3 regions of the Stutzerimonas tarimensis genome follow, and region 1 is predicted to be linked to each of the others. Evidence: predicted binding sites of a transcription regulator. Region 1 holds the regulator's gene; each other region holds the start of a gene.
The links. The regulator FliA, encoded in region 1, starts transcription of late flagellar genes. The targets are predictions, from matches to a motif close to CTAAAGTTTNNNNNNNNNNNGCCGNTAA.
Positions count from the first base shown of each region.

Region 2: ACFOMF_RS02620 (flagellar protein MotY) is a predicted target of FliA. The motif match lies at 1,189-1,216, and genes of this name have one in related genera.
Region 3: ACFOMF_RS00250 (methyl-accepting chemotaxis protein) is a predicted target of FliA. The motif match lies at 1,140-1,167, and genes of this name have one in related genera.

Region 1 is NZ_JBHRXZ010000029.1:43,042-45,294, reverse strand. Features, by position in the region: gene ACFOMF_RS17405 (chemotaxis response regulator CheY) at 1-362, opposite strand, end outside; gene fliA (RNA polymerase sigma factor FliA) at 416-1,159, opposite strand; gene fleN (flagellar synthesis regulator FleN) at 1,156-1,983, opposite strand; gene flhF (flagellar biosynthesis protein FlhF) at 2,052-2,253, opposite strand, start outside.
Region 2 is NZ_JBHRXZ010000003.1:133,163-135,415, forward strand. Features, by position in the region: gene rnt (ribonuclease T) at 1-56, opposite strand, end outside; gene pyrC (dihydroorotase) at 53-1,096, opposite strand; gene ACFOMF_RS02620 (flagellar protein MotY) at 1,246-2,154, shown strand; gene ACFOMF_RS02625 (argininosuccinate synthase) at 2,218-2,253, shown strand, end outside.
Region 3 is NZ_JBHRXZ010000001.1:41,960-44,212, reverse strand. Features, by position in the region: gene ACFOMF_RS00260 (acetoacetate decarboxylase family protein) at 1-503, opposite strand, end outside; gene ACFOMF_RS00255 (hypothetical protein) at 723-1,040, shown strand; gene ACFOMF_RS00250 (methyl-accepting chemotaxis protein) at 1,207-2,253, shown strand, end outside.

The sequences.
Region 1 (2,253 bases):
CGCTGGAAGATCTTGTCGATCTTTTCTTTGAGCACCTGGGCCGTGAACGGCTTGACCACATAACCATTTACCCCGGCCTGCGCGGCCTCGATGATCTGGTCGCGCTTGGCCTCGGCGGTCACCATCAGCACCGGCAGGTGCTTGAGGCGCTCGTCGGCACGCACTGCACGCAGCAGGTCGATGCCGCTCATGCCGGGCATGTTCCAGTCGGTCACGAGAAAGTCGAAGCTGCCGCTCTGCAACATCGGCAACGCGGTGGTGCCGTCGTCCGCTTCAGCGGTATTGGTAAAGCCGAGATCACGCAAAAGATTCTTGATGATCCGCCTCATCGTCGAAAAGTCGTCGACGATGAGGATCTTCATGTTCTTGTCCAAGGTTCGACCTCCAAAAAAGCCTCAATAACCCGGCGAATGGCCTAGCGCGCTCGCCACTCACCCAGGCGCGCGCGCAAGCGGGCAGCACACTGACTGTGCAACTGGCTGACGCGCGACTCGCTGACTCCCAGCACCTGACCGATTTCCTTCAGGTTCAATTCTTCATCATAGTAAAGTGATATCACTAATTTTTCTCGCTCGGGCAACTGGGCGATCGCCTCCACCAGGGCGCGCTGGAAGCGCTCGTCCTCCAGTTCCCGGAACGGCTCCGGATGCGCGCTTTCGGCATCCTCGTTGAGGTCGCCGCCCTCGCCTGCCTGGAATAGATCGTCGAAACTGAACAGGCGACTGCCCTGGGTATCGCCCAGGATGCCGTAATAATCTTCGAGACTTATCTCTAGTTCGGCCGCGACCTCATGATCTTTAGCGTCGCGCCCGGTACGCGCCTCCACCACCCGTATCGCGTCGCTGACCATGCGAGTGTTACGGTGGACCGAGCGCGGCGCCCAGTCCCCCTTGCGCACCTCGTCGAGCATCGCGCCGCGGATGCGGATGCCCGCGTAGGTCTCGAAGCTGGCACCCTTGCCGGCATCGTATTTGCCAGAGGCTTCCAGCAGGCCGATCATGCCGGCCTGCATCAGGTCGTCGAGCTGCACGCTGGCCGGCAGACGCGCCAGCAGGTGGTAGGCGATGCGCTTGACCAGAGGCGCGTACTGCTCGACCAGGCGACGCGAATCGCTGGCCTGGGCCTTGTTGGAATACATGCGAAGTCCCGCGCCAGTCATGCCGAAGTACCTGCAACAGGCTGAACCATACGTTCGATGAAAAACTCGAGATGGCCGCGCGGGTTGACCGGCAGCGGCCAGTTGTCGACCTTCTGCGCGATCGCCTTGATGGCCAGGGCGCACTTGGAACGCGGATAGGCTTCGTACACGGCGCGCTGCTTTTGCACGGCCTTGCGCACCATCTCGTCATAGGGCACGGCGCCGACATATTGCAGGGCGACGTCCAGGAAGCGGTCGGTCACCTTGCTCAGCTTGGCGAACAGGTTGCGCCCTTCCTGAGGGGTATGCGCCATGTTGGCGAGCACGCGAAAGCGATTCACGCCAAAGTCGCGGTTGAGCAGCTTGATCAGTGCATAGGCATCGGTGATGGAGGTGGGCTCGTCGGTGACCACCAGCAAGACTTCCTGCGCCGCGCGCACGAAACTGATCACGCCATCGCCGATGCCCGCCGCAGTGTCCACGATCAGCACATCGACGTTGTCGCCGATGTCGCTGAAAGCCTGGATCAGGCCAGCATGCTGCAAGGGCGAAAGCTGCACCATGCTCTGGGTGCCCGACGCCGCCGGCACGATCTGGATGCCGCCCGGCCCCGGAATCAGCACGTCGCGCAGTTCGCACTCGCCGGCAATGACGTCGGCCAGGGTGCGCTTGGGGGTCAGCCCGAGCAGCACGTCGACATTGGCCAGACCGAGGTCGGCGTCCATCAGCATCACCCTGCGGCCGAGATCGGCCAGGGCCAGCGACAGGTTGACCGATACGTTGGTCTTGCCGACGCCGCCCTTGCCGCCGGTCACTGCTATCACCTGTACGGGATGTTTTCCCATGTGTCTCTTACCTTCTTGCCAGGTCCTGGGGCCGTCAATGCGCCGGCACCGAGCGAATAGGAGTCAGATCAACCTGCCCGACGGGAGGTGTCGTTGTACATACCGGCGAAGAGGTCTGCCATTGCCTCTTCGCTTGGTTCTTCTGCGGTCTGCAGGCTGACCGCGCGGCTGACCAACTGATGGCTGCGCGGCAGGTGCAGGTCGTCCGGGATACGCGGGCCATCGGCCAGGTAAGCGACCGGCAGCTGCTGGCTGATCGCCAGACCCAGC
Region 2 (2,253 bases), on a different contig from region 1:
CGGGCCGAACCGGGCAGGTTGTGCTCAAGCTCGTCTTCGAATTCGCTACCGCTCATGCACGATTCTCCAGCCGCCAGCGCAGTGTCTCGCCCGCGCGCAGCGGAACCACTTGGCGATCACCGAACGGCAGCTGCGCGGGCACTGTCCAGTCTTCGCGCACCAGGGTGACCTGTTCGGTGTTGCGGGCCAATCCGTAGAAGTCCGGACCAAAGTGACTGGCGAAGGCTTCCAGGCGGTGCAGTGCATCGCGCTGTTCGAAAGCCTCGGCATAGAGTTCGAGAGCCGCGAAGGCGGTGTAGCAGCCGGCACAGCCGCAAGCGGCCTCCTTGGCCTGTTGTGCATGGGGGGCCGAGTCGGTGCCGAGGAAGAATTTCGCGTTGCCGCTGGTGGCCGCATCCAGCAGTGCTTCCTGGTGAGTATTGCGCTTGAGGATCGGCAGACAATAGAAGTGCGGACGAATCCCGCCGACCAGCATGTGGTTGCGGTTGTAGAGCAGATGCTGTGCGGTGATGGTCGCGCCGACGTTTGTGCCTGTCTCTTCGACGAACTGCACGGCGTCGCGCGTGGTGATGTGCTCGAACACCACCTTGAGCGTCGGGAATCGCTGGACCACCCGCGATAGGTGCTCGTCGATGAATGCCTTTTCACGATCGAATACGTCGATCTCCGCGCGGGTCACCTCGCCGTGCACCAGCAGCGGCAGCCCGACTTCCGCCATGGTCTCCAGCACGCTGAAGATGTTGTCGATGCGAGTCACGCCCGAGTCGGAGTTGGTGGTGGCTCCGGCCGGGTAGAGTTTTGCCGCGTAGACGATGCCGGACGCCTGGGCCGCGCGCACGTCTTCGGGGCGAGTGCTGTCGGTCAGGTAGAGCACCATCAGCGGATCGAAGCGGCCGCCGGCGGGCAAGGCGCCGAGGATGCGCTCGCGGTAGCTGGCGGCCTCGTCAGCATTGCGAACAGGCGGGACCAGGTTAGGCATGACGATCGCCCTGGCGAACTGGCGCGCGGCGTCGGCAACCGTATGGCGCAGCGAGGCACCGTCACGCAAGTGGATGTGCCAGTCGTCTGGGCGCAACAGGGTAAGGCGATCGGTCATGCGGGTGTTCCAGGGCATCTTCGGATGATGGCCGGAATGCTACCGGAAAACGGGCTGTCTGGGGGCAGCTGCCGGCGTGCGGCATTGGCAAGCTCAAGTTTCCAGATCAGCCACCGATACTTTCCTTGAACAACCGTGTCGGAGGGCCTGTGCGCCTGCCTCTGCTTGTCCTTGCCAGCCTGCTTGCCGCGCCGACGGCTTGCGCTCTCACGTTTCAGACGCGTCTGGAGCGGGTCGAGTGGCAGGTGCAAGGTGACCGTTTCGAGTGCCGGCTGGCCCAGCCTGTGACGGGGCTGGGGACGGGGGAGTTCGTTCGTCGGGCCGGCGAAGAAGCAGTGTTCCGCCTGCGCTCGCAGGAGCGCTGGTTTGGCGACGGCTCTGCAACCTTGCTTGCCGCGGCTGCGCCCTGGCAGCCCAATCGCAGTGACATCGCCCTGGGTCAGGTAAGGATTCGCGCGGGTGAGGTGGTGTTCGACAGCAGCCCCTATCAGGCCGGGCGCCTGCTCAGCGGCCTGCTCGAAGGCCGTAGCCCGGTGGTCCGTCATCGTACCAGGCACGGCAGCGAGCCCCTGGAGGTGCGGTTGTTGCCAGCGCGCTTCGCCTCTGCCTACGAAGAGTATCTGGCCTGCTCCTCCAGGCTGCTGCCAGTGAACTTCGATCAGATCCGTCAGACACAGCTGCCATTTTCCACGGCTGGTGCCGACCTGGATGACGCCGCCAAGGCTCGGCTCGACCTGGTTCTGCAGTTCCTGGCGGCCGACCCCAGCGTCAACCGCATTTACCTCGATGGCCATTCCGACAACAGTGGCGACCGACTGACCAACCGAGAGCTGTCCCGCCGCCGCGCGCTGGCCGTACGCGATTACCTGATGGCCAACGGCATCGACGAATCCAGCATCACGGTGCGCTTTCACGGCGAGCGCTATCCGCTCGTCGCCAATAGCAGCCCTGCCAACCGCGCGAAAAACCGGCGTGTGACACTGCAACTCGAGCGCGAGGTGGTGGCCAGCGCGACTGAAGAGCAGCGCCCGCTTCCGGCCGGTGCACGGGCTCTGTAAAAGAACACGCGTGACCAGTAGAATCTCCGCTTTCCGTTACAACCCCCCGGGAGTGGATGGCTCATGGCCGATGTAAAGAAGGTAGTCCTGGCATATTCC
Region 3 (2,253 bases), on a different contig from region 1:
CGCCCGCGTGCGCTGCATCGGGCGCTGCAAAGGTGTCCGGCGGCTCCGCGCTGCAGGGCATGGCCAACCAGGGGCAGCCGCCCGGGCAGTGCCATACGGGAGGTGAATTCCAGCGTCGCGATCGCCGTTCCCGCCTGACTCAACTGCCCGGTAAAGCGGCGATCACTGGTGCATGTAGTGAATTCGCCAAGGACCTTCGGAATGCTCCAGAGCGCTCGTCCCCCGGCGGCGGCGTGGCTGTCGCTGACCCAGATCGGCCCGACCGTCAGCGAGGGCGCGGGACGGGCCCGTTGCAGTACCGCAAGGGCCAGTTCGTCATAGGCGAGGGTGCCTTCCGTGTAGCGGGCCCAGACGGTCAGGACCAGCAGGCGACCCGCGAGTCGCAGCGGCGCCGGGCCGGCTTGCGGCAGGCTGGCGGCCGCGACCTGCCATAGCGATGCACAGGCCGAGCCCTGCAGGTGCCAGGGGGCAGGAGGAAACGGCTGGGATGGCGTCTCGTTCATGGCTGTCCGCTCAGTCTGTTTTCTTCGTGAAGGCCGCGACATTACAAAGGTTTCGTTGATCTGCGACAGACAAACGCGCATTGGAGGGCGCTCTGGTGGAGATTGTTCTCGCCGCAGGGAACTTCAGAACCGATGGCGCGTCCATTCTCAGCCAAGAATTACCCTATATAAAAAACGGTCATTCCTGTCAGTAACGCAGCATCCACATGAGGCATGGTCATGACCTTACAAAAACAAGAAGCCAGGTTCATCCTGGAGCATTCTTTTCTACCGCTTGAGAGCAAATGCCTGGACGATGAAGAGGGCCTGCGGTTGGTCGTGGTGCTGGATCGCGCCAACGGCCGTTATCTGGAGAAGCCGCTGCCTTCGATGAATTCGCGCCGGGATCTGTTGAAAACGATCTTCGACACCCGACGCGAGTTGCTGATCCTGGTTCGCAGCGGTCAGCTTGACGGCGTGCTGTTTTCCGACGGTGTGGACACGCACCCCTTTACCCCGGCTACGCGCCAGGATCCGCCTCAGCGGCGGTTCGGCTAGTCATGGGGTCGCGGGGATGCCACGGCCATCTCCGCGGACAGGCAGAACAGCGGTCGAGCGGTGCGGCTGGCCCCGCTCATCCATGACCTGAACGAAAAATTCCAGTTCTGCCTGTTGCGGCCGATCTTGTGGGAGCAATCACTACTCCCGCCCGAGAACTGCCGCTATGCGTATGACGTTGAAGATAAAAGTACTTTTGCTGGCCGTCGTGCCGGTCATCCTCTTCGCTCTGGTGCTCAGTGGCGCGGCGGCGAAGATTCTCCGCGACATGGCCGAGCACGAGGTCAAGCTGACCCGGGAACGCCTGCTCAAGGAAAGCCGTGATCGTCTCGAAGATTACATCCGCATTGGCGTCGGCAGCGTCAGTCATCTTTACGAGCCCGCCTATTCGGGCGACACGGCCAGCCGCGCCCAGGCGATCGCCATCCTGTCGAAAATCAAATTCGGCACCGACGGCTATTTTTTCGCCTATGACTCCAACGTGGTGCGGCTGTTCCGCGGCGACAGTCCGGTGGACATCGGCGCCAACCTCAGCGAGCGGCGCGATCCCAACGGCGTCTTCGTCAACCGGGAACTGGTCGCCGTGGCCAAGAACGGCACCTACCTCGTCGAGTACTCATCGCCCCTGCCGGGTAACGAAAACGTAAGGGTGCCCAAGCTCGCCTACAGCTTCTACCTGCCCAAGTGGGACATGGCCCTGGGCACCGCCGTCAACCTCGACGGGGTCGAACTGGCCATCGAGGCTGTACGGCAGGACCTCGAGGCGCGGGTCAATACCATTCTTGCCAGCATCCTGGGAATCGCCGCGGTGTTGCTGATCGCCCTGGGCCTTGCCGGTGTGCTGATCAGCAACTCGGTAACCCGCCCGATTCAGGTGATCAAGGCCAAGCTCGACGACATCGCGGCTGGAGAGGGCGATCTGACCCATCGCCTGCCGGAGCAGGGTGAAAATGAGCTGGGCGAGCTGGCGCGCTCGTTCAATCGCTTCGTCGACAAGATCCACGGCATGGTGAGCCAGATCACGGACATGACCGGCCAGCTGACAAGCATGGTCAGTGAAGTGGCGGCGCAGTCCCAGCGTTCCGAGCGGGCCATGCAGGCGCAGCGCCTGGAAACCGACCAGGTCGCCACGGCGATCAACGAGATGTCGGCTGCTGCCCAGGAGGTCGCCCACAGCGCCCAGGGTGCGGCCCAGGCCGCGCAAGAGACCGAC